3 regions of the Pseudoalteromonas sp. 4NS20-0020 genome follow, and region 2 is predicted to be linked to each of the others. Evidence: predicted binding sites of a transcription regulator. Region 2 holds the regulator's gene; each other region holds the start of a gene.
The links. Region 2 encodes sigma-54, which starts transcription at its own class of promoters, with help from an activator protein. Its sites were predicted from a motif close to GTTGGCACGNNNNTNGNNT; they were not measured.
Positions count from the first base shown of each region.

Region 1 (7,642 bases), on a different contig from region 2:
TTAGCGGTTAGTGCAACAATAGGCAGGTTATCAAAGTGGCTATCAGCACGAATTTGTCTTGCAACTTCATCGCCATTTATATCGGGTAGCTGCATATCAAGTAATACTAAATCTAGGTCGTCTTCGGTATCAACAAACGAAAGTGCATCTTCGCCCGTTTCAGCCCATAGCACTTCATGTCCGCGTTGCTCCAATAAATTAGTGGCTATTTCGGCGTTAAGTGGTACGTCTTCAACGAGTAAAATATAAAGCTCTCGGCCAACATAGCTTTGCTCTGTAGGCGCAATACATAAGCTCAGCGGTATTTGCACTGTAAAGCAACTGCCCTCACCCTCTGTACTGTTTACTGTAATACTGCCTTTCATAGCCGTGACTAGCGCTTTAGTTACCGCAAGACCAATACCTGAACCTATTGCATTAGTGCCTTGTAAATCAGGTGCTTTATAGTACATGTCAAAAATACGAGAAAGCTGCTCTTGTGGAATACCTTGCCCTGTATCTGAGATTTTAATAACTAACCATGGGCCTTCAGGGCGATTTTCACGGCTACATTCGAGTGTGACTTTGCCATGCTGGGTAAATTTCACTGCATTGTTTATCAGGTTCCAAACCACTTGGCGTAAACGAGTAGGATCAAGCAGTGCATATATATCAAGCATGCCATTTCGCTCAATATCAAACTCAAGCCCTTTTTGCTCAGTTATTAACCCTGCAAAATTCACAACATCGTTTATAAAATCAGATACATTAATAGAGTTGGCGGCAATATCGAGCTGCTCTCTGTCTATTTTATCTAAATCTATAATGTCGTTAAAAATATTACCGAGCGTTTCAGCACTTGAAAAAACCGTGTTACACCAACTGCGTTGCTGCTTGTTTAGATCGGTATCGAGCAACATACGTGTTAAGCCCACAATGCCGTTAAGCGGGGTACGCAACTCATGGCTTAATGTGGCTATAAATTTCCCTTTATCTTTATATGCGGTTTCAAGCGCCTCAGCCGCTTCTTTACGGCTCGTAATATCACGCCCAAAACCAAGTAAACCTATGTAGTCGCCTTCATCGTTTATAAAGGGAAGTTTTCGTAGCTCAAACCAGCGCGTTGCACCATCAACTTCATAACCTACATCGATGGTGAGTGCTTTGTGAGTTTGCTCTACCTCTTTGTCTGTGCGCAATACTTCAGATAAAAAGTCGTTTGGGAATATTTGTTCAACCGTTTTACCTATAAGCTCACGGCTTGATTTACCCATTACTTCTTCAAACATTTTATTGCAGCCAGCAAACACCCCATTGTTATCGCGGTAATAAAACAGATCGGGGGATGAATCAACAATTGAGCGTTGCAACATGCTTTGCTGAGCAAGCTCTTGCTGTGTTTTTTTACGCTCGGCAATTTCTCTACGCAGTTCTTCAATGGCGCGATGCTTAGCATGAAAAGCCATTTTACGTTCATCTATTTCAATATTAAGCCGACTAATATTATCTTTAAGTGTTTGGTTTAATAGTTTTTCTTGCTTAGTTGCGCTATCTAAGTAGGCGTAGGAAGCATCTAACTGACGAATTGAATTAATAAGTACGCTTATAATTAAAGGTGACACAACAGCTGAAAAAAATACCACGGCCAAAATATCTACAAGAAACAATTCGCCTATAGCTACGTAGTAAAACATGCTCGATAAAATAAGAGACGCTGCTAAAAATAAAGCGTAACAAATGGCAGCTGTTTTTAATTCACCAAATCGCGCTATTGAACTTGAAAGCACCCGAACCCAAGGGCTCAAAGAATAATCGGTCATACGTAGTTTTATCTCTTTGCTGTTTGCTTAAATATAAGAAAGGCAATGCTATTTACAGATTTTAGCATTTTTCTATTCGCTATTTTCATGTTGTGCGACAAAAACAGAAAATATTCATACGCAATTTTAGCGGGCAGTAAAGTCCTCGTTTCAGCCATTGATTATTTCGTGTAAAATAACGCGCCTTATCATTGCCAATAACGAGTAACATAGCATGCAAACCAATATGCCCGATATAGCTGACACCGCTCCTGCATTACAAACAGGTAAATTAGACTGGGTTGGCATGGGTGAAATTGAACTGCCATTTATTTTTGAATCGCGTGATTTAAGCCCTGTTACTGTTAATGCCAAAGCCCGCGCATTTGTTAACTTGCACAAAGAAGACGCCAAAGGCATTCATATGTCGCGCTTATTTTTAGCGCTTGATTTACTCTCAACAGAGCAACAAGTAAATCCTCAAACAATTAGCCAAGCACTAAATACGTTTATATCTAGCCATGAAGGGTTGAGTAATAAGGCACAGATTGAGTTTAAATTTGAGCTACCACTTCGCCGTAAGTCTCTATTGAGTGGCAAAGCTGGCTGGAAAAGCTATCCAATCACACTTACAAGTACAATTGAAAATAATATCATTAGTTACGAGCTAACCGTTGATGTTACCTATTCATCAACTTGCCCTTGCTCGGCGGCTCTTGCACGCCAGCTAATACAAAATGCATTTAGCGAAAAATTTAACCAAGACACGCTCAACCAAAAAGAGGTACTTGAGTGGCTTGGCACAACACAAGGCATTGTGGCAACTCCTCACTCGCAGCGCTCAATTGCTAACGTAAAAGTTAAACTCAATAGCAACATTAATGAGTTTGATGTAGTTAACTTAATAAACACCCTTGAAGGCGAGCTTAAAACGCCAGTGCAAGCGGCAGTAAAGCGTGAAGATGAACAAGAATTTGCCCGTTTAAATGGGCAAAATTTAATGTTCTGCGAAGATGCCGCGCGTAAAATTAAAGCAATATTAGAAACAGACGGTTACGCAGATTACTGGCTACAAATAAACCATTACGAATCGCTTCACGCCCACGACGCTGTGGCTGTTGCTGTTAAAGGTATTAATGGCGGGTATAAGGCATAAAACACCTGCGTTAACTTAAATCACCATTCGGTAAATCACATACAATATTTGGGCACGGTACTTGCTTTAACAAAGCAGTGTCAATTTGTTGTTATGGAGTTACCGTATGGAATTCGCTTTATTGTCGATTTTAGTATTAGTGGTAGGTGCATCAATTGCCGCGTCAAAATTTAGTGACGACGGCGGTAATCCTTATCCTTTTAAACGTAAACAAAGTGTATTTACGCAAGTAGAAAGCGCCTTTTTAAACCTGTTAGAACGCGCTATTGGCGATCAATATAAAATAGTGAGTCGAGTTAAGCTTATTGATGTGATCGACTGTAAAGAAGGTTTATCACCTAAATCAAAACGTGCCGCTATTGCTAAAGCCAAAAATAAGCAGCTTGATTTTGTGTTAATCGACAAAGAAAAAATGACCATCGTAGCAGCTGTTGATTTAGTAAATAACGCAAATAAAGATGGCCACAAAGCCCAGCGCGACTGGTTTGTAAATGGCGCCTTAGAAGCTGCAGGCATTCCACACATTCGCATGAAGGTAAAAGCGGGCTATCGCCCATCAGAAGTACGCGATGCCATTATGTTCAAACTGGGTAAACCAGCACCAACAGCACAGCGCCCATTACGTAACCGAGTTCACAAACCTGCTGTTTTATCTCCCTCACAAGCTAAAGCCCATTCAACAGCATTAGCCGAAATATAATTATCAGGTGACTAAATTTGCATTAAAGCGAGCATTTTAAATGTCTCGCTTTTTTGTTTTTTATTGCTAACTTCACGTATAATCAAGCTATTCAAACTCAGGAATCAAACACTATGAATGTTGGTATTATTGGCGCAATGGAGCCAGAAGTTAAAATTTTGCGTGAAGCAATGCAAAACCCAGCTATTTTAACTAAAGCAGGTTTTACATTTTACACTGGTGAATTAGCGGGCTGCACAGTAACTCTTGTTCAATCAGGTATTGGTAAAGTAGCATCAAGCATTGCAACTACATTACTTATTGATAATTTTAAGCCTGATTGCGTAATTAACACCGGCTCTGCTGGCGGTTTTGATCCATCATTAAGTGTTGGCGATGTCGTCATATCGTCAGAAGTTCGTCACCACGATGTTGACGTAACTGCATTTGGTTACGAAATTGGCCAAGTACCACAAATGCCTGCAGGTTTTGCTGCACACCCTAAATTAGTTGAAGCAGCCGAGCAAACTATTGCACAAATTAGCGAAGTTAAAACGTTAGTGGGCCTTATTTGTACTGGCGATACCTTTATGTGTGACCCTGTTCGTATTGATAAAGCCCGCAGCGACTTTCCTTCAATGCTTGCTGTAGAAATGGAAGGTGCGTCTATTGCGCAAACCTGTCATACGCTTGAAACTCCTTTCGTTGTTATTCGTTCAATGTCTGATATTGCTGGCAAAGAATCGCCACAGTCGTTTGAAGAATACTTAGAAACAGCATCAATCAACTCATCTAAAATGGTTGTTGCTCTGCTTGAAAAGCTAACAGCTGTAACACTGTAAATGCTTAGCAATATTGTTCAAAACCATTTGGACTTTATTGTATTTATAATAGCGCTCCTTGCTGAGCGCTTTTTACCACTCGTTAGTTGGTACCATCCGAATACCGTTTTAGTGGCTGTATTTAGCGCCATAGGCAAACGTATTTATAATAAACAAAATACAAACAGATACCACTATTTAGCAGCCATACTTGCAAGCGTACTGGTGCTCAGTGTTGTTTTACTAATTGTTACATTGCTACTTGAATTTGCATTTTACCCAGAGCTACTTGCAGGCCTTATTTTATATCTTTGCCTTGAAAGCCAAAGCCTCAATAAAAAAGCCCTTCGTATTGCAAAGCTCACTAAACAAAACCAAAAGTCAGCCGCACGCGAGCTATTAAAACCACTGCTTGCTCGTGAAGTCAGCAAGCTTTCAACCACAGGAATTATTAAAGCCCTCATTGAAAGCTTAATACTTCGTACTGCTCGTTATTACTTTGTGGTTATATTTGTTTTTTTACTTTTAGGGCCAGTTGCAGCACTTGGTTACCGACTACTTACCTTGATGCAGCAAGCATGGCGTGGTGATATTTCACCAAACAGCGAATTTTTAAAACCATTAAAGCTTGTTTTATTTGTTATTGAGTATATCCCGGTGCGTTTACTTACACTCACAATTGCTGCGAGTAAGGCCACAAAGCAAAGTGTTCACTACATAAAACACTATGGCCAACACTTCTATCAAACAAATACAGGCTGGTTACTCAGTGCATGCTCTGCATCACTTGGCGTGCAACTAGGTGGACCCGCTATGTACTTTAATAAGCGGCATAACAAAATGCGGGTTGGTACTGATAGGTTACCTAACGCTGACGATGTACCAGCGGTTTTAAATCGGCTTAATCAGGCGCGCGCCTTTTGGGTACTCGTTATTGTGTGTATTGAAATTCTAAAAAGCATTTGAGCTTTACTTAGTAAAAATTGAGTATAAAAAAACCAGCCTAAGCTGGTTTTTTTTATTACCCACACACTTAAGCTACGGTAATGTTTGCAAACTTACGTTTACCTACTTGATAAATAGCGGTTGTGCCTTTTGCTATTTCTAGTTTGGTATCAGTGATTTTTTCTTCACCGTTCAGTTTAACTGCACCTTGTTTTATCATGCGCATCGCTTCTGATGTGCTTGCAACTAAATTAGCTTCTTTTAATAAGTTAGCGATTAAAATAGTGTCTTCTGCAATGGTTACTGTCAGCTCAGGAATTTCATCTGGCAGCGCTTTTTTCTGAAAGCGTTGAATAAAATCGTTGTGCGCAGCTTGTGCATCTTCTTCACTATGAAAACGTGCAATTAGCTCTTTAGCAAGTTCAATTTTGATATCGCGCGGGTTAGTCCCCTGCTCTACACGTTCTTTTTGTGCTGCTATTTGCTCAATCGAAAGACCACTTAGTAAATCGTAGTAGCGCCACATTAATACATCACTAATCGACATAACTTTACCAAACATGTCATTTGGTGCATCAGTAATACCAATATAGTTACCTAAAGATTTAGACATTTTTTGAACGCCGTCAGTACCTTCAAGTAATGGCATCATTAAAACAGTTTGTGGCTTTTGGCCCTCAACTTTTTGAAGCTCACGACCCATTAGTAAATTAAAGCGCTGATCGGTACCACCCAGTTCTACGTCAGATTCTAATGCAACCGAATCCCAACCTTGCACTAACGGGTATAAAAATTCATGTATTGCAATTGGCTGCCCGCCATTGTAACGCTTTTTAAAGTCATCACGTTCAAGCATACGCGCAACTGTTTGGTTTGCAGCTAATTTAATCATGCCTGCAGCACCCAGCTTTTCCATCCACGTTGAATTAAAAGCAACGGTTGTTTTTGCCGGATCTAGAATTTTGAAAACTTGTTCTTTATACGTTTCAGCATTGGCAAGAACATCTTCGCGGGTAAGCGGTTTACGCGTCACATTTTTACCGGTTGGATCACCTATCATTCCTGTAAAATCACCAATTAAGAAAATAACTTCATGACCTAAGTCTTGAAAAGTTTTCATTTTATTAATTAGTACTGTGTGCCCTAAGTGTAAATCTGGCGCTGTTGGATCGAAACCCGCTTTGATTTTTAACTTTTTGCCCGACTTTAGTTTTTCAACTAACTCGTCTTCAATTAATATTTCTTCTGCACCGCGTTTTATCTCTGCAAGAGCGGTTTGTAAATCCACAGTCTATTACTCCAAAATTCTGCCAACAAAGAGGGCTACTAGTTGTTTTGTATAACCTTAGTTTAACAAGGGCTAAATCAAACTTATATGTGCAACTAACATAACAAATTTCTACCTAATTAAAACAACTTTTTAAGTGATTAATGCAACTAAATAAAATGCGCACAGTCTGAGATAAATTAAGCGCTAAAAAGGCATATAAAGCCCGATTTTAGCGTAATTCAGCGCGATTTAAAATCTACAAAGCACTGGTATTCGCACAATATTAGGTATATCCTGCAATATTATGTATTTATTATCTTGACAGCAGAAAAAGGCACGTTATGGTTCACGTGGTTAATACCCTCCCCAAAAAACACAAATTGCTTATCTTATGTTTGGTTTCTGCTATTGCCGCTTTAACGTTTCTTCCATCTGAGAAAGCAACAGCGTCCAAAGACAACAATGCAAATGCATTAGAGATTGGCAAACGCTACGAGCTTCAAGTTAAAGTCGATGACAACGAAAAACTTACCGAGTTAAACTCAGAGCAAGCAGCAGAAAAGCTTCCAGAGTATGATTTAGTCGACCACAAAGTAAAAACGGGTGACAACTTAGCAATTATATTTAAACGCGCGGGCTTTTCAGCGCAAACGCTTCATAAACTAATCAACACAAACGCAGAAACCCGCAAGCTAACTAAAATTCACCCAGGCGAAGTACTGAGCTTTGCAACAGGTAAAGACGGCGCACTTGAACAATTGCGTTACGTTATTTCTAAAACAGATACGCTGTATGTAACCTTAGACGACGAAGGTAACTACAATACAGCGATAGATAGTAAAGAAATAGAAACCCTGACCAAAACAGCTGGCGGCGAAATTTCTAGCAACTTTTGGACTTCTGCAATTGCAGCGGGTTTAAGCGAACGCCAAATTATGAACTTTGCTGACATTTTTGGCTGGGATGTGGATTTTGCTAACGACATTCGTAAAA
Region 1 is NZ_BAAJMI010000004.1:115,984-123,625, forward strand. Features, by position in the region: gene arcB (aerobic respiration two-component sensor histidine kinase ArcB) at 1-1,799, opposite strand, end outside; gene folE2 (GTP cyclohydrolase FolE2) at 2,014-2,934, shown strand; gene AC27JL_RS11110 (DUF2726 domain-containing protein) at 3,041-3,634, shown strand; gene mtnN (5'-methylthioadenosine/S-adenosylhomocysteine nucleosidase) at 3,748-4,455, shown strand; gene AC27JL_RS11120 (cobalamin biosynthesis protein CobD/CbiB) at 4,456-5,400, shown strand; gene tyrS (tyrosine--tRNA ligase) at 5,468-6,667, opposite strand; gene AC27JL_RS11130 (peptidoglycan DD-metalloendopeptidase family protein) at 6,991-7,642, shown strand, end outside.
Region 1: AC27JL_RS11110 (DUF2726 domain-containing protein) is a predicted target of sigma-54. The motif match lies at 2,983-3,001, and genes of this name have one in related genera.

Region 2 (7,642 bases):
GCAGCCAGCGCGTCCTAAGCCATGGGAGAAAACGTATGTTAAACTTCCAGCGTACGAGCAAGTAAGTGTTAACAAACCTTTATACGCACATGCCTCAAGAATATTACACCAAGAAACTAACCCTGGTTGTGCAAGAGCTTTATTCCAGCGTCATGGCGATCGCTCTATTTGGGTTAACCCACCGGCTTATCCTTTAGAAACTCATGAAATGGATGCGGTATTTGGATTACCTTATCAACGAATTCCTCATCCACGTTATGGCGACGCTAAAATACCTGCTTACGACATGATAAAAACGTCGGTGAATATTATGCGCGGCTGTTTTGGTGGGTGTTCATTCTGTTCGATTACAGAGCACGAAGGGCGAATTATTCAAAGCCGATCGCAAGAGTCTATTATTGAAGAAATTGAACAGATCAGAGATAAAGTGCCCGGTTTTACCGGCATTATTTCCGATTTAGGTGGGCCAACGGCCAACATGTACAAATTACGTTGTACAAGCAAAAAAGCAGAAAGTACCTGCCGACGCTTATCGTGCGTATACCCTGATATTTGTAAGCATATGGACACGGATCACACGCCAACAATCGATTTATACAAAAAAGCACGTGATGTAAAAGGCATTAAAAAAGTTCTTATCGCTTCGGGCGTTCGCTATGACCTTGCTGTACGCGATCCTCGCTATGTTAAAGAGCTGGTGACACATCATGTGGGCGGGTATCTAAAAATAGCGCCAGAGCATACTGAAGACGGTCCATTATCAAAAATGATGAAGCCGGGCATGGGGGCTTACGATCAATTTAAAGAATTATTTGATAAGTACTCGAAAGAAGCGGGTAAAAAGCAGTATTTAATTCCTTATTTTATTTCTGCGCACCCAGGAACTAAAGACGAAGATATGGTAAACATGGCTTTATGGCTTAAGTCTAACGACTTTAAGTTGGATCAAGTGCAAAACTTTTACCCATCCCCAATGGCCAATGCGACCACTATTTACCATACAGAGATGAACTCACTGCGTAATATCAAGAATAATAGTGAAGTAGTGCCAGTGCCAAAAGGAGCACGCCAGCGCAGATTACACAAAGCTATTTTGCGCTACCATGATGCATCGGGCTGGCCAATGATACGTGAAGCACTTCGCAAAATGGGTAAAGCCAACTTAATTGGCAAAGGGCCAAACTGTTTAGTGCCAGAAGAAGGCCGTGATGAAAAAGCGGGTAAAACCGTTAATAAAGGCCGTAAAGGGGCTCGCCCAGCGCTTACACGTCATACGGGATTTAGTCAGTTTAAAAAGGCTAATACAAAACCTAAAGTGGGTGGAAATAGGCACAAAGCCAGATAGTTATTACCGAGACAATAAAAACGCGCAGCTATAAATTAACTGCGCGTTTTTTTATAACAGCTTTTAAATTTATATTAACAACCAAGTGGCGGTGCCTAAAAAGGCAAAAATACCCACAATATCTGTCACTGTTGTTAGCACTACGCTGCCTGCAAGTGCAGGGTCTATATTCATTTTTTTAAGTAAAATTGGAATACTTGCACCAGCGACCCCTGCCACAACTAAGTTCATAAACATGGCAAAAGCGAGTACGCCGCCGAGCATAAAGTCCCACTGCCAAAGTGCAATGACACCCGCGATCAACAATGACCACAAAATGCCATTGAGTGCTCCAATAGCGAGTTCTTTCATCATTAAAAAGCGTTGGTTGGTTTGATTTATATGACCAACAGCTATACCACGAATAACAAGTGTAAGTGATTGACTGCCAGCCACACCGCCCATAGAAGGAACAATGCCATTAAGCACTGCTAAAATGGGTAAGATATCGAGTGTGCTTTCAAAAAAACTGGCTACAAAGGCGGCCGCAAGCGCAGTTAATAAGTTAACTCCTAACCATACTGAGCGTTTTTTAGAGCTTTTTAAGACAGGAGCAAAGGTATCTTCTTCATCATCAAGGCCCGCCAAACTCAGTAAACTATGTTCTGCGTCTTCACGAATTACGTCAACAATATCATCGATCGTGACACGACCAAGTAGCTGATCGTTGTCATCAACAACTGGGGCCGAGATCCAATTATGGCGCTCAAAAAGTTGTGCAACTTCACTTTCATCCATTGAAATTGGAATTGACTCACATTCTTCATCCATTAAATCGCGAACAATTTTTTCTGGTGGATTAGTTAGCAATGTACTCAGCGATAAAGCACCAATAAAGCAGTTATGCTTATCAACCACATACAGGTCATCAGTGCCTTCAGGTAACTCTCCGCGAAGTCGAATGTAACGTAGTACGACATCAATGGTCACATCTGGGCGAATAGTTACCGTATCGGTGTTCATGAGTGCACCAGCAGAACGCTCTTGATAAGATAGCGCTTGTGTTGCGCGCTCTCTATCTTGGGTGTCCATGGCGCTAACAACGTCTTGGTAAACGGTGTCAGGCAAACTACGTAATACTTCACCTAGGTCATCGTGACCCATGTCTTCAGTGGCAGCAGCAATGTGCTCAGGCTCCATTTGGGCAATAATACCCAGGCGCACGTCTTCTGATAATTCTTCGAGTACATCACCTTGAACATCAGGATCAACTAACTGCCATAGCAAGCGTCGAATTTTGTGTGGAGATGATTCTAATAATAACGCAGTATCACATGGCGCTGTTTTTGCGAGCATGCGCCTAACTTGAACAAACTGACCACTATTAAGTGACTTGGTCACTTGCTTTAGTTGTTGTAGTGGGTAGTCTTGTTCAAAAGCTTCGGGCATTGGCGTCCTTTATTTATACTGTAACTGTTACCTAGTGGGTGGGGGAGTACGACCTAGCAGCCAGTTATTTTGATTATAGTTATTTTATTTAAATGTTAAAAATTAACGTTACTCTTGTTCGTTAAATCGTTGCGAAATAAGTTCTCCAATGGCATTTAAAGCTTGCTCTGCATCAGGCCCTTCACATACCACTTTAACTTCTTTACCTTGGCTACTTTCAAGTAGCATCAGTGCTAATACACTATCACCAGCAGCTTCTTTATCATCTTGAAACAAGGTGATTGAAGCATCAAATTTTACAGCGAGTTGGGCTAATACAGTCGCGGCTCTGGCATGCAGTCCTAATTTATTTTGTATTAAAAAAGTGTCTTCTATACGCATACATTACTCTATCAAAGCTGAACAGGTTATTAGTTTTGTAAAATTACTTTTCTTGTTCTCTGTGACGTATTTTTACATTGGGATGCGTAACGGCAAAGCTTTCGCCAATTGTTTGCGCTAAATATACAGAGCGATGTTGCCCGCCAGTACAGCCAATCGCAATAGTTAAATAGCTTCTGTTATTTCGCTCTAGGTGTGGTAGCCATGTTTGTACAAAGGTTTGTATTTGCCATGTAAATTTTTGAACTATGCTGTGGCTAGCCAAATAATCTTTTACTGGTTGGTCTAGGCCATTAAGTGGTTTTAGCTCAGGCTCCCAGTGCGGGTTAGGTAAAAAACGTGCATCAAATACGTAATCTGCCTCTTTAGGAATGCCATGTTTAAAACCAAAAGATTCAAATGTAACAATCAGCTGCTTGTCTTTTTTACCTAGTATTTTTTCGCGAATTGATTCAGCAAGTTGATGAACGCTTAGCTCACTGGTATCGATCATGTAATCGGCGCGCGTAATTAGCACATCGAGAAGTTCTTTTTCTTTTTTTATGGCTAAATCAAGCGGAAGTGAATCTATTGATAAAGGGTGTAAGCGTCTGGTTTCAGAAAAGCGCTTAATAAGGGTTTGATCTTCACTGTCTAAGTAGAACAGCGTTGGTTTTGTAAAACCCGGTAAGTATTCGATGATGTGATTAAATTCATCTTGCTCTTTTGGTAAATTTCGCACATCTATACTAACGGCAATTTTATCGTAGTTATCAGAAACGCTTCTAATTAAAGAAGGTAATAAATTTACTGGAATGTTATCTACGCAATAATAACCTAGATCTTCAACAACGCGTAAAGCAACCGACTTACCAGAACCAGAACGGCCACTTATGATAATCAACTCCATTAATCACCCTTTAAATTTGTTACGATTGGTCAACAATAATTTGATACAACTCAGCATCCGATTTAGCACAGCGAAGCTGCTTACAAAATTCTTTATTTTTTAGTTTATCAGCTATCGTTGCTAGCGTCTTTAAATGCTGTTGGTTATCGCCTTCAGGTACGATGAGTGCAACAAAAATATCAACAGGGCGGTTGTCTATAGCATCAAAATTAATCGGTGTTTCACTTACTAACACCAATGCTAAAGGTTCTTGTGCGCCGCTCATTCGGCCATGTGGAATAGCAATGCCTCTTCCTATCCCTGTGCTGCCTAGCTTTTCGCGGGTTAATAAAGCGCCCAAAATATCCTGTTGAGATAAATACGGTAATTTATCGTGAGCCAGCTCGCTAATAAACTCTAAAATTCTTTTTTTACTATTAAAAAGGACCGCAGCTTTACTGCAGTCCTGGCATATAAGTGAACTTAATTTCATCATATTAGTGTCGAGCAAGCTTCTCTTTGTGTTTAATTACTTGACGGTCAAGCTTGTCAATCAATGAATCAATAGCTGCATACATATCTTGATGTTCAGTGGATGCGAATAATTCAGCACCACTTACATGAATAGTTGCTTCTGCTTTTTGATTTAATTTTTCTATATCAAGAATGACATGAACATTATTAATATGATCAGAGTGCCTTTCTAGCTTCGCAAATTTGGTATTTATATAGTCTCTTAATGAATCAGTTAGTTCTACATGACGACCAGTTAAATTTAGTTGCATAAGCATTACCCTCTTTGTTTAGCGTCTTAAATCAGGCTCTTTCGCTGATTTGACGGTGGAATAGCCAGAGATTCGCGATATTTTGCGATTGTACGTCTCGCTACTTTAATTCCTTGCTCAGCCAATATATCCGCAATTTTGCTATCACTCAATGGTTTTGCTGAGTTTTCTGCTGCGATTAATTTTTTAATAAGTGCACGTATTGCCGTAGATGAACATTCTCCACCATTTTCGGTACTTACGTGGCTTGAGAAAAAGTATTTAAGCTCAAATATTCCACGCGGTGTGTGCATATACTTTTGCGTAGTTACGCGCGAAATTGTTGATTCGTGCATTTCTACCATTTCGGCAACATCATTTAAAACCATCGGTTTCATGGCTTCTGGCCCGTGTTCAAAAAAGCCCTGTTGTTGTTTAACAATACAGTTAGTTACTTTTAAAAGTGTATCATTTCTACTTTCTAAGCTTTTTATAAACCATTTAGCTTCTTGTAAATGTGAGCGAATAAATTGACTGTCGCCGCTTGATTTAACTGTACGCGACATCGCTGCATATTGGCTGTTTACACGAATTTTTGGCATGCTGTCTGGGTTTAACTCTACAATCCAGCGGCCTTTAATTTTTTTAACTGACACATCAGGTATTACATACTCAGACTCTTCTCGTACTATTGTGTCTGCAGGCTTAGGGTTGAGAGTATGAATAAGTGTCATTACTTCTTTAAGCTCATCTTCTTTGAGCTTCGTTTTTTTCATTAATGTACGGTAGTCACGAGCAGCTAACAAATCAATGTGCTCTGTTAAAATCATTTTTGTTTCATCAATAAAAGGCGTGCCTTTATCAAATTGATTTAACTGAATACACAAGCACTCTTGTAAGCTACGTGCCGCAATACCCACTGGGTCAAATAGCTGAATGCGCTTTAAAACCGCTTCTATTTCGTCAAGTTCAACCTCAACGTCATCGTCGTTATCTTGATTAAAGCTCTCTAAAATCTCTTCGCAGCTGAGTGTCAGTATGCCTGAATCATCCACCGCTTCTACAATAGCAATAGCGATGGCTTCATCTGTAGGGCTAAATGGCGTTAATTGTAATTGCCACATTAAGTATTCGTGAAGCGTTTCAGTTGATGCGCCCTGATATATAGACTCATCTTCAGGCATTGGGCCTGAAGATGATGCAGGGGCTGCACTCATATACTCATCCCAGCTAACATCCATTGCCATGTCGTCACTTACGGTATCTTTAGCAAGCGCTTCACCACTGTCTTGTTCATACTCGCTAGGGGCTTCATCGGCAGATACGGTTACTGTAACTTCATCGTTATCTGCTTTTTGCTCATTTTTGCCCGCAAGATCATCGGCATAGTCTTGCTCCTCAACCTCAAGTAATGGGTTGCTGTCGAGCGCTTCTTGTATTTCTTGCTGAAGATCCAATGTGCTTAATTGCAGCAAGCGAATAGCTTGTTGCAACTGAGGTGTCATTGTAAGTTGCTGGCCCATGCGCAGCTGTAGTGATTGCCTCATGTATCTCTAACAATCCTTTTAAGTTGTTATAGTTAATACTAGCAGATGCTTATAAATAAGGCGTAAATGTTACAGCCTAAATTGCTCGCCTAAATATACATCGCGTACAGTTTTATCATTTAATACGTGTTCAGGGGTACCAGAAGCAATCAGTTCCCCATGAGAAACAATGTAGGCTTTTTCGCAAACATCAAGGGTTTCTCTTACATTGTGGTCTGTTATTAATACGCCAATCCCACGGTTTTTCAGGTGTTCAATAATTTTTTTAATATCTAATACTGAGATAGGGTCAACACCGGCAAATGGTTCGTCTAACAAAATAAACTTTGGATCTGCGGCTAAAGCACGTGCAATCTCCACTCGGCGACGTTCTCCGCCCGATAATGCCATGCCTTTGCTGTCGCGAATGTGTTGAATGCTAAATTCATCTAATAGATTATTCAATGTATCTTCTCTGGCTTGTTTAGTGAGCTCCTTTCGAGTTTCTAAAATAGCCATTAAGTTTTGATACACTGTTAATTTTCTAAATATAGACGACTCTTGTGGTAAGTAGCCAATGCCTAATCTAGCACGACTGTGCATAGGTAAAAGCGTAATATCGTTATCATCGATAGATATTTTGCCTTTGTCGCTAGGGACTAAGCCTACAATCATGTAAAAGGTTGTTGTTTTACCTGCGCCGTTTGGCCCAAGCAAGCCTACAATACTGCCAGCTTTAACTTCTAAGCCCACATTTTTTACAACTTCACGGCCTTTGTAGCTTTTGGCTAGTAGCTCTGCTTTTAATGTGCTCATGGTTGGCCTTTGTCATTTTTTTTAGGCTCCACAGGCACTAAGATAGTGTGTACACGGTCAGTTGAGCTTTCATCTTTTTCGGCGCTAATAAGCTGCTGTTCTATATCGTAGGTAATGCTTTTAGCATTCATTTTTTGCCCAGCTTGAGATATCTCTGCATCTCCAATTAATGTTAAAAAACGCGTTGAAACATCGTACCTAACTTCATTAGCGCTGGCGCTCATTATTGTGCCGTCGGCTTGTTTTTCTTCAAAATATGCAGGCGTACCTGTGGCAATTAACAATTGCTTGTTGTCGCCTAGCTCATCGCGCTTGTGAACCTCAAGGCGGTCTGCGGTAATTTTTCTGTCGCCATGAATAATTTCAACATTTTTTTCGAAGATACCTACGTTTTCTTTTAGTTGACCCTCTTGTTTATCCGCACTAATCGAAATTTGATTTGCAGAAATTGGCGCTGTTGTTTCAGCGGCATTAGTACCTAATGCAAGTAAAAATGTTGGAATAATAAAGAGTG
Region 2 is NZ_BAAJMI010000001.1:231,830-239,471, forward strand. Features, by position in the region: gene AC27JL_RS01000 (YgiQ family radical SAM protein) at 1-1,345, shown strand, start outside; gene mgtE (magnesium transporter) at 1,415-2,773, opposite strand; gene AC27JL_RS01010 (HPr family phosphocarrier protein) at 2,882-3,154, opposite strand; gene rapZ (RNase adapter RapZ) at 3,198-4,043, opposite strand; gene ptsN (PTS IIA-like nitrogen regulatory protein PtsN) at 4,063-4,515, opposite strand; gene hpf (ribosome hibernation promoting factor) at 4,520-4,807, opposite strand; gene AC27JL_RS01030 (RNA polymerase factor sigma-54) at 4,834-6,333, opposite strand; gene lptB (LPS export ABC transporter ATP-binding protein) at 6,403-7,128, opposite strand; gene lptA (lipopolysaccharide transport periplasmic protein LptA) at 7,125-7,642, opposite strand, start outside.

Region 3 (7,642 bases), on a different contig from region 2:
TACTAATTAGCTTAAGCTATTTATTTGCTGACTCGCCACCAACAAGCTTCATGGGCATTACATACATGCTAGTGACATGGCTTAGCCATACTAGCTTTATTGCCTTTTTGGCGTTTGTGCTGACGGTATTTCCTTTAAGTTTAGTGTTTCCTTACCCACGCCATATTCGTGGCATGGCCGCTGTTATTGCAACCTGTGGCGCGTCTTTATTAACGTTAGACGCCTATGTATATGTTAACTTGGGTTATCATTTAAACCCTTCAGCCCTGCCTGAAATTATTTCCTTACTTTGGAACCGCTTAACCACTTCTCCAGCGCTTACTACGTTTCTTGCGGGCGGTATTGTACTATTGATTTTAGGTTTTCAATTAGTGGTAAGCAATTATACTTGGCACCATTTGGCACGCTTAAAACAGTTTAAATTTGCACGCTATGCAATTTCGTTTTTAGTGATCTGTTTTGCTTTTAGCCACAGCATTCATATTTGGGCAGACGCTAACTTAAAATTTGATATTACCAAGCAAGACAATGTGTTGCCGCTTTCGTACCCAACCACTGCTAAAAGCTTATTAGCTAAAAACGATTTACTAGATATAGAAACTTATAATCAAGCTCATAGCGTAAAAATTAATAACCAAAATATTAATTATCAGCCACCGGCTCCACTGGTAAAGTGTGATGACTTTACTCAGGCTAATGTAGATATATTTGTATTTGAAACTGATGCACAATTAGTTGAGTTTGCAAATAACCACAAAGAGCTTCATAAAACAGAACTGTTTTTACAGCCTACTAACCATGACGATACGCTGTTTGGTTTAGTATATGGTTTACCTTCATTTTACAAAGCCGCTATTTTACAAGAACAAATACTGCCCGCATGGCAAAGCCAGCGCCGTAGTATTGAAGTTATGGGTATTGATAGCCTTAGCTTTATTAATGATCAAGCTCATACCAATAATGCCATTAGAGTTATTAATGGTGCTGTCGAGCAAGCGCCACGTAACAATTCGCATGTTTTTGCCTTTAGTTTAGCAAGCGATAACGCTGAAGTAGTCACTACATCAACCTTATATACTTCTGATAAAAACATTGCTGAAGTAAATGGGCTTATCCAACCTAGCGATTTAATTACAACAAGCGTTGGCAAATACTTAAATTGTAGCGCCATTGCTAAGCAAACAATGCTCGGTGTAAATTTATACAAGAAAAAAGATGACATGGGTGTTAACTACAGCCAAGGTGTTGTAATTGCATATAAAAAAGATCGAATCACTTTAATAGACTCAGATGGTAACTTTAAAAATATTTCTGCCGCTGAGGGGTTTTCTATTGAACAACGCTTAGATATCCCATTTTTAGTACAAAGTATTAAAAAGCTAAAAACCTTCTCTGAATAGTCATGATGTTAACCTAGCTTGCGATAATGCCAAGCTAGGTTATAGTTTTATAACACGTTAATTACTTAGCAAAAAAATACGTTCATGGATGGCTATTATGACTAAACCTACTTACCTTTTTATTGTGCTTGGTACTCTTTTATTGAGTACACATAGCAACGCAACTACCTACTACAAATGCGTGACCGAAAAAGGCACAACCTTTTCTCAGTTCCCTTGCGATAACCAAGCGACAGCTTATAAAGTGACTACCGCTAATGTCACAGAGTCAGGTCCTGATATTGATTATTCAAAACAATTAAATGCACTTGAACGAGAACAGCTTTTAAAAGGCTTAGAGGCAGAGCTACGCAGTAATAACCATAAGCTTGCTATTCTCGACAGAAACAAACAACGTAATGAATACAAGCAAAAAGAACGCCTAAATCATATTCTGGCTGACGACGATAAAAAGCAAATTGCAAAAGACATTACCAAAAAACTGAAGCTAATAAATAAAGAATATAAAAAAGAAGTATCTACAATCACCAAACGCATTAAAAAACTTGAGAAAAAAATCGAACGTTACAAAAAAAGTAATTAGCAAACATATTACTTAACTTACAATTTGCACTTTTAGTTTATCGATTAATTTAGCCCTAATTAATTTAGCTTGGTTTTAAACTTAAAATAACATACCCTTAACAAAATAGAGTATAAACTCTAGTGTCAATTAAGGAGTGCTAATGCAGCCACGTAGTATTGCTGAATTAATTTTAACTGGCTTTAAAAAGCACTATCAGCTTTTTCAAAAAATAACCGCGCAAGCGCCCCTTGCCTTTGCCAAACAAGACTGGCAAGCAATTAATGATATTAGCCGTTTACGTATTAGTTATTACGATGAGCGTGTTAACGAAACAATACATACCTTAAAGCAAGACCATCCTTCGCACGAACTTGACGAAACCCTTTGGCTTGAAGTTAAAAAGCTATACCAAGAATTCTTATGCTTTCACCCTCAGGCTGAACTTGCTGAAACATTTTATAATTCGGTGTTTTGCAGGCTTTACCATAGACGCTATTTTCATAACGATTTTATATTTGTACAAGCAACCCTAAAAGATGCGCCATCGGTTCCCGTTGAGTCAGAATACCGAAGTTACTTTCCGGTTGTTGATGGTCTTAAACCCACAATTAAACGCATTATTAACCACTTTGACTTTAAAGCACCTTTTGTTGATTTAGAACGCGATATTCGTCTGCTAGTAAAAGCATTTTATAAGCAAGCCCCCGACACTCATCATCAACCCTGGAAAATGCGCTTTGATATTTTACATACCGCGTTTTATCGCAATAAAGCAGCTTACATAGTGGGACGGGTTGTATCTGAAAGTGGTGTTCAGCCGTTTATAATTGCTGTTCTTCATCACGAAGATAAAGGCTTATATTTAGATGCCCTACTCACTAAGTCATCACAGATGCGTGTTATTTTTGGTTTTGCCCGCGCTTACTTTATGGTTGAAACCCATGCACCTTCTGCGCTGGTACGCTTTTTAAATGAACTTATGCCCAATAAAACTATGGCAGAACTCTATAACGCCATAGGCTTTCATAAGCAGGGAAAAACCGAGTTTTATCGAGAATTTTTAAATCATTTAGCACATTCGAATGACGAATTTACCATTGCACCAGGTACTCCAGGTATGGTGATGATGGTGTTTACTCTGCCTTCTTTTGGTTATGTATTTAAAGTCATTAAAGACAAATTTGGTGAGAGTAAACCATTTGGCCGCGATACAGTTTTGAAAAGGTATCAACTCGTAAAAAGCCATGACCGAGTTGGCAGAATGGCCGATACAATAGAATATTCAAACGTCGTATTTCCTTTGGCGCGCTTTGATAGTAATTTACTTGAGCAACTGCACAAAACAATTGGCTCGTCGATGGTCATTGAAGGTGACTGGCTGATCATAAAACATTTGTATATTGAGCGCCGTATGACGCCACTGAACTTATTTTTAGAAAATGCTGACGACGAAAGCGCTGCAGATGCAATAGAGGAATACGGCCAAGCCTTAAAAGAAATGATAGCGGTTAATATTTTTCCTGGTGATATGCTATTGAAAAACTTTGGCGTAAGTAAACATAAGCGCATTATTTTTTATGATTACGACGAAGTACAATATTTAACAGACATGAATTTTAGAGCTTTACCTAAAGCGAAAAGTTACGATGATTACTTAATGGATGAACAAACTTACTCTGTTGCCCCGCAAGACGTTTTTCCGGAGCAACTTTGCACATTTGTAACACCCAATCCAACATACAAACAGTTTTTAATAAGCACACACCCTGAACTGATTGATGTTAACTTTTGGAAGCAGGCCCAACAAAATATAAAAAATGGCCTAATAAATCATATTTACCCGTACCCGACAGCACAGCGTTTTATCCATCACTGGTAAACGCAAGGACACACACATGAATATAAGCAAAATAGATTTAAATTTACTTGTATACCTCGATACGCTACTTCGAGAGTGCAACGTTACACGCGCAGCAAATCAACTTAGCATTACTCAACCTGCCATGAGTAACGGCCTAAAGCGCCTTCGAAACCTTTTTAATGACCCTATTTTAGTTCGTACTAGCGATGGTATGGTACCAACAGAACGTGCCATAGAGTTACAGCCAGTTATTCGTGGCATACTTATGACACTTGAAGAAACACTCGCACCAAATAGAGAGTTTGAAGCCAGCCAAAGTAAACGTGTATTTAGGATAATGGCCAGTGACTATGCAGCAAGCACACTTGCACCAAAACTACTGAGCAAACTGCACGAAGAAGCCCCAGATACAACGTTAGATATACTTACGCCAAGTGACGTGACCTTTCATGATGTTGAAAATGGTAAAGTAGATATGGCAATCAACCGCTTTGAAAATTTGCCACAATCGTTTCACCACAAACGTATATGGAAAGACAGCTTTTGCTGCCTTGTAAAAGCAGACAACCCAATTATTGAAAACTTCAGCCTTGATAGCTATCTTAAAGCGCGCCATATATGGGTGAGTAAAACGGGGTTTGGTGTGGGCGTTGGTATGGACCCTAAAGATGTGCAAAAGCTAGGTTGGGTTGATGAAGCACTTGCTCACTTTGGGAAACACCGAAATATTGCCACATTTACACGTAATTACCATGTAGCCATTCACTTAGCAAAAGAGCAAAATTTAGTGGCCACTTTGCCATCAAAAGCCGCTAATATTTATTTAGACGATGCCGGCCTTAAAATTTTAGAGCCGCCATTTCCTATTCCTCCTTTTGAGTTAGACATGATCTGGAGCCCACTGCTACACAGGGATGCAAGCCATATTTGGCTTCGTCAAAAAGTAGCTGAAGTGGCTGATGAGCTAAAATAAACTTATTACACGGTTATTTGTAAGATTTGCTAGGCGTAATATTGTTTTTTCGCCTAGCTATTTTTAATAATAAAAATATACCTATAAATATCAGCGACTTAAGTTACCTTTTTAAAATGGAATGGCCCTTGCTTTAGTTATGATAAGTTTCATTCATAACATTAAAGAGGTCATTATGAACACCCTTCAAGGAACTGACGCTAATCATATTTCAGACATCATTCAAGTAATGAACAGCGGTATCGATTTTTACCAAAAAGCACAAGAAAATATTAAAGACCCTGCTATTGGAGCATTATTCCAGCGCATGATTGACGCACGCAGAGTCAGCGTTGAACGCCTGCAACCCTATGCTATTAACGAGCAAGGTGAGCGAGAAGAAGGCTCTTCGTTTGCTGTAGAAGCGCGCAGAGCATACACCGCACTTCTTACTACATTTGGCTCAAACAACGACAGCACGTATGTAAGCGAGCTGGAAGAAGTTGAAGACAAAACACTTGCTGAAATTAAAGAAGCGATGGATAAGCCACAACCCGCAGATTGTGAAGCCGCGCTTGCAGCAACACTTCTTACAATGCAAAGCTGTCATGCTGAAATGAGCCGTATGCAAAAAAGCTAAATAACCTGAATGTATTTTAGCTATTCAGTAAATTATTCCCCATACAAACCCAGCGATAGGCTGGGTTTTTTATTGCTTTAAAATCATTTAACCTGTTTGAGTAACATGTCAGAACATAGTTTATACAAATATTTAATGTTATTAGAATATTTATTTAACTGTATTATTTTTCAGCTGTGCTAGTTTTGTTAATAGGATCCTAAAAACCTCGCTGTGGCGCCGCAGCTTTAATTAAAATAGTAAGGTCCAATATGAAAAATAAAACAGCTAAACTGCAAAATAATGCCGACGTAGACATGACCCCAATGCTTGATATTGTGTTCATACTGCTCATATTTTTTATTGTTACTACCTCATTTGTTAAACCCGTCGCTATTGAATTAAATCGCCCATTAGACAAACCAAGTATTGAAAAACAAAGTAAAAATGCGGTTTTCAGTATTGATGCAAATAACGGCGTTTACTTTTCAGGGAGGTTAATTGACTTGGAGCAAGTGTCGAACAACTTAGCCATGTTTGCAGCTAAATATAAAATAAGCTCTGTGCTTATAAAAGCAGATGAAAACAGCAAGCACAACACACTGATGACTGTGATGAACAGCATTAAAGAGTACGACAACTACGCTATTAGCTTGGTTTCTGACTAAAACCTGTTAGCTAATTAGCCTTAAATATAAACCCAAAAAAAGGGCCTTGAGGCCCTTTGAGTTAAATAACGAAAGGGAGAGTTATTTATTAAAAACGGTACTCTGCACCTACATAGTAGTACGCGCCGTTAAAGCCAAAAGGTGCTGAACGACGAGAGTATTCAAACACACCGTTACTACTTACAACGGTATTGCCGTTAGCATCTACAATTGTGCCTGTACGAGAGTTGCCAATTTCATTTTTGTCTGGGTATACATCAAACAAATTATTAGCGCCCACATTCACAGATAGGTTTTCGTTAATGAAGTAATTAACTTTTACGTCTGTTAATATTTCGGCACCGTAAGTTTGACGACCACCGTCTTCAACTGTGTATTCACCAAAGCGATTAAGCGACAGATTAACGGTCCAATCTTCGTTTTGGTAAAGCGCACTTAGGTTAATACGATCTTCTGGTTGCCACTCTTCAATAATCGAAATTTCTTGATCTGAAAACACACTTTCTACCGGCACAGTTTCAAGACCTGAGCCAGAAGGTGTGAATAACGAAACAACTTCAGTTTCTGTAAAGTTTGCAGCAAGGGTAAAATCAAGTGTGCCGCCAAACCCTTCAGTGTTATATGTTGCAACAAAATCTATACCGCTGGTTTCAGTGTCTGCGCCGTTCAAGAAAAACTGACCAGCACCTGCACCAGAGCTAACAAGCGCTGCATCTAAACTAGTAGACAGCCCTTTACCTAAACGGTTACTAATAACAATTCGGTCATCAATATCGATTGAGTAGTAATCTACTGTTACGTTAATGCTGTCTGTAACGTTATATACAATACCTAAGCTACGGTTTTGAGACTTTTCTTCTTTAAGTTTTGGAATACCTAAACTTTGCGCCAGTGTTGAATCGTTTCTAAACGTGCCCACTTCTTCGGCTACTAATGTGCCATTTGGACCTACAACAAACTGTGTACTAATGTTGTTAAAGTAAAGTTGTTGCATAGATGGCGCTCTAAAACCTGAGCTTAATGCGCCACGTAATGAAATATCGTCTGTAATTGCCCAGTTACCTGCTAACTTAAAGTTAACCGTATCACCAAAGCCTTTGTAGTTATCGTAACGAAGTGCGCCAGATAAAATAACGTCTTCAATAACATATGCTTCAGCGTCTAAGTAAAACGAAATTACATCGCGTGACTCATCTACTGAAGATGCAGGTGACGAACCACCAAAGCCTTGCGTGCCACCAGAAGCATTTTCGCTGCCAACACCGCCGCTTAAACCGCTGTAAATACTTACGCCATTATTTGTATCGTAGTCACGATATGCGTACTCATTACCGGCTAAAATGCGATACTCATCAGTACGCATCTCTGCACCCATCGCAAGTGAGTAGTCATCAAAGTTTTTAGTAAAATCTAAATTAATTGTTTGTAGCGATAGTTCCATACCGTATGCGTATGCTTCGCGCGGGATAGTAGTACGAATATCAGTAGCGCTTAAACCTTGTTCGTAACGCAAAAAGTTAGCGTATGATGCATTAATTGTATCGCTTGTTGTGTAGTCGATACTGTTTTCACCGTAG
Region 3 is NZ_BAAJMI010000007.1:95,030-102,671, reverse strand. Features, by position in the region: gene AC27JL_RS17040 (DUF3413 domain-containing protein) at 1-1,400, shown strand, start outside; gene AC27JL_RS17035 (DUF4124 domain-containing protein) at 1,498-1,983, shown strand; gene aceK (bifunctional isocitrate dehydrogenase kinase/phosphatase) at 2,126-3,844, shown strand; gene AC27JL_RS17025 (LysR family transcriptional regulator) at 3,861-4,799, shown strand; gene AC27JL_RS17020 (ferritin-like domain-containing protein) at 4,975-5,418, shown strand; gene AC27JL_RS17015 (ExbD/TolR family protein) at 5,670-6,065, shown strand; gene AC27JL_RS17010 (TonB-dependent receptor plug domain-containing protein) at 6,154-7,642, opposite strand, start outside.
Region 3: AC27JL_RS17020 (ferritin-like domain-containing protein) is a predicted target of sigma-54. The motif match lies at 4,915-4,933, and genes of this name have one in related genera.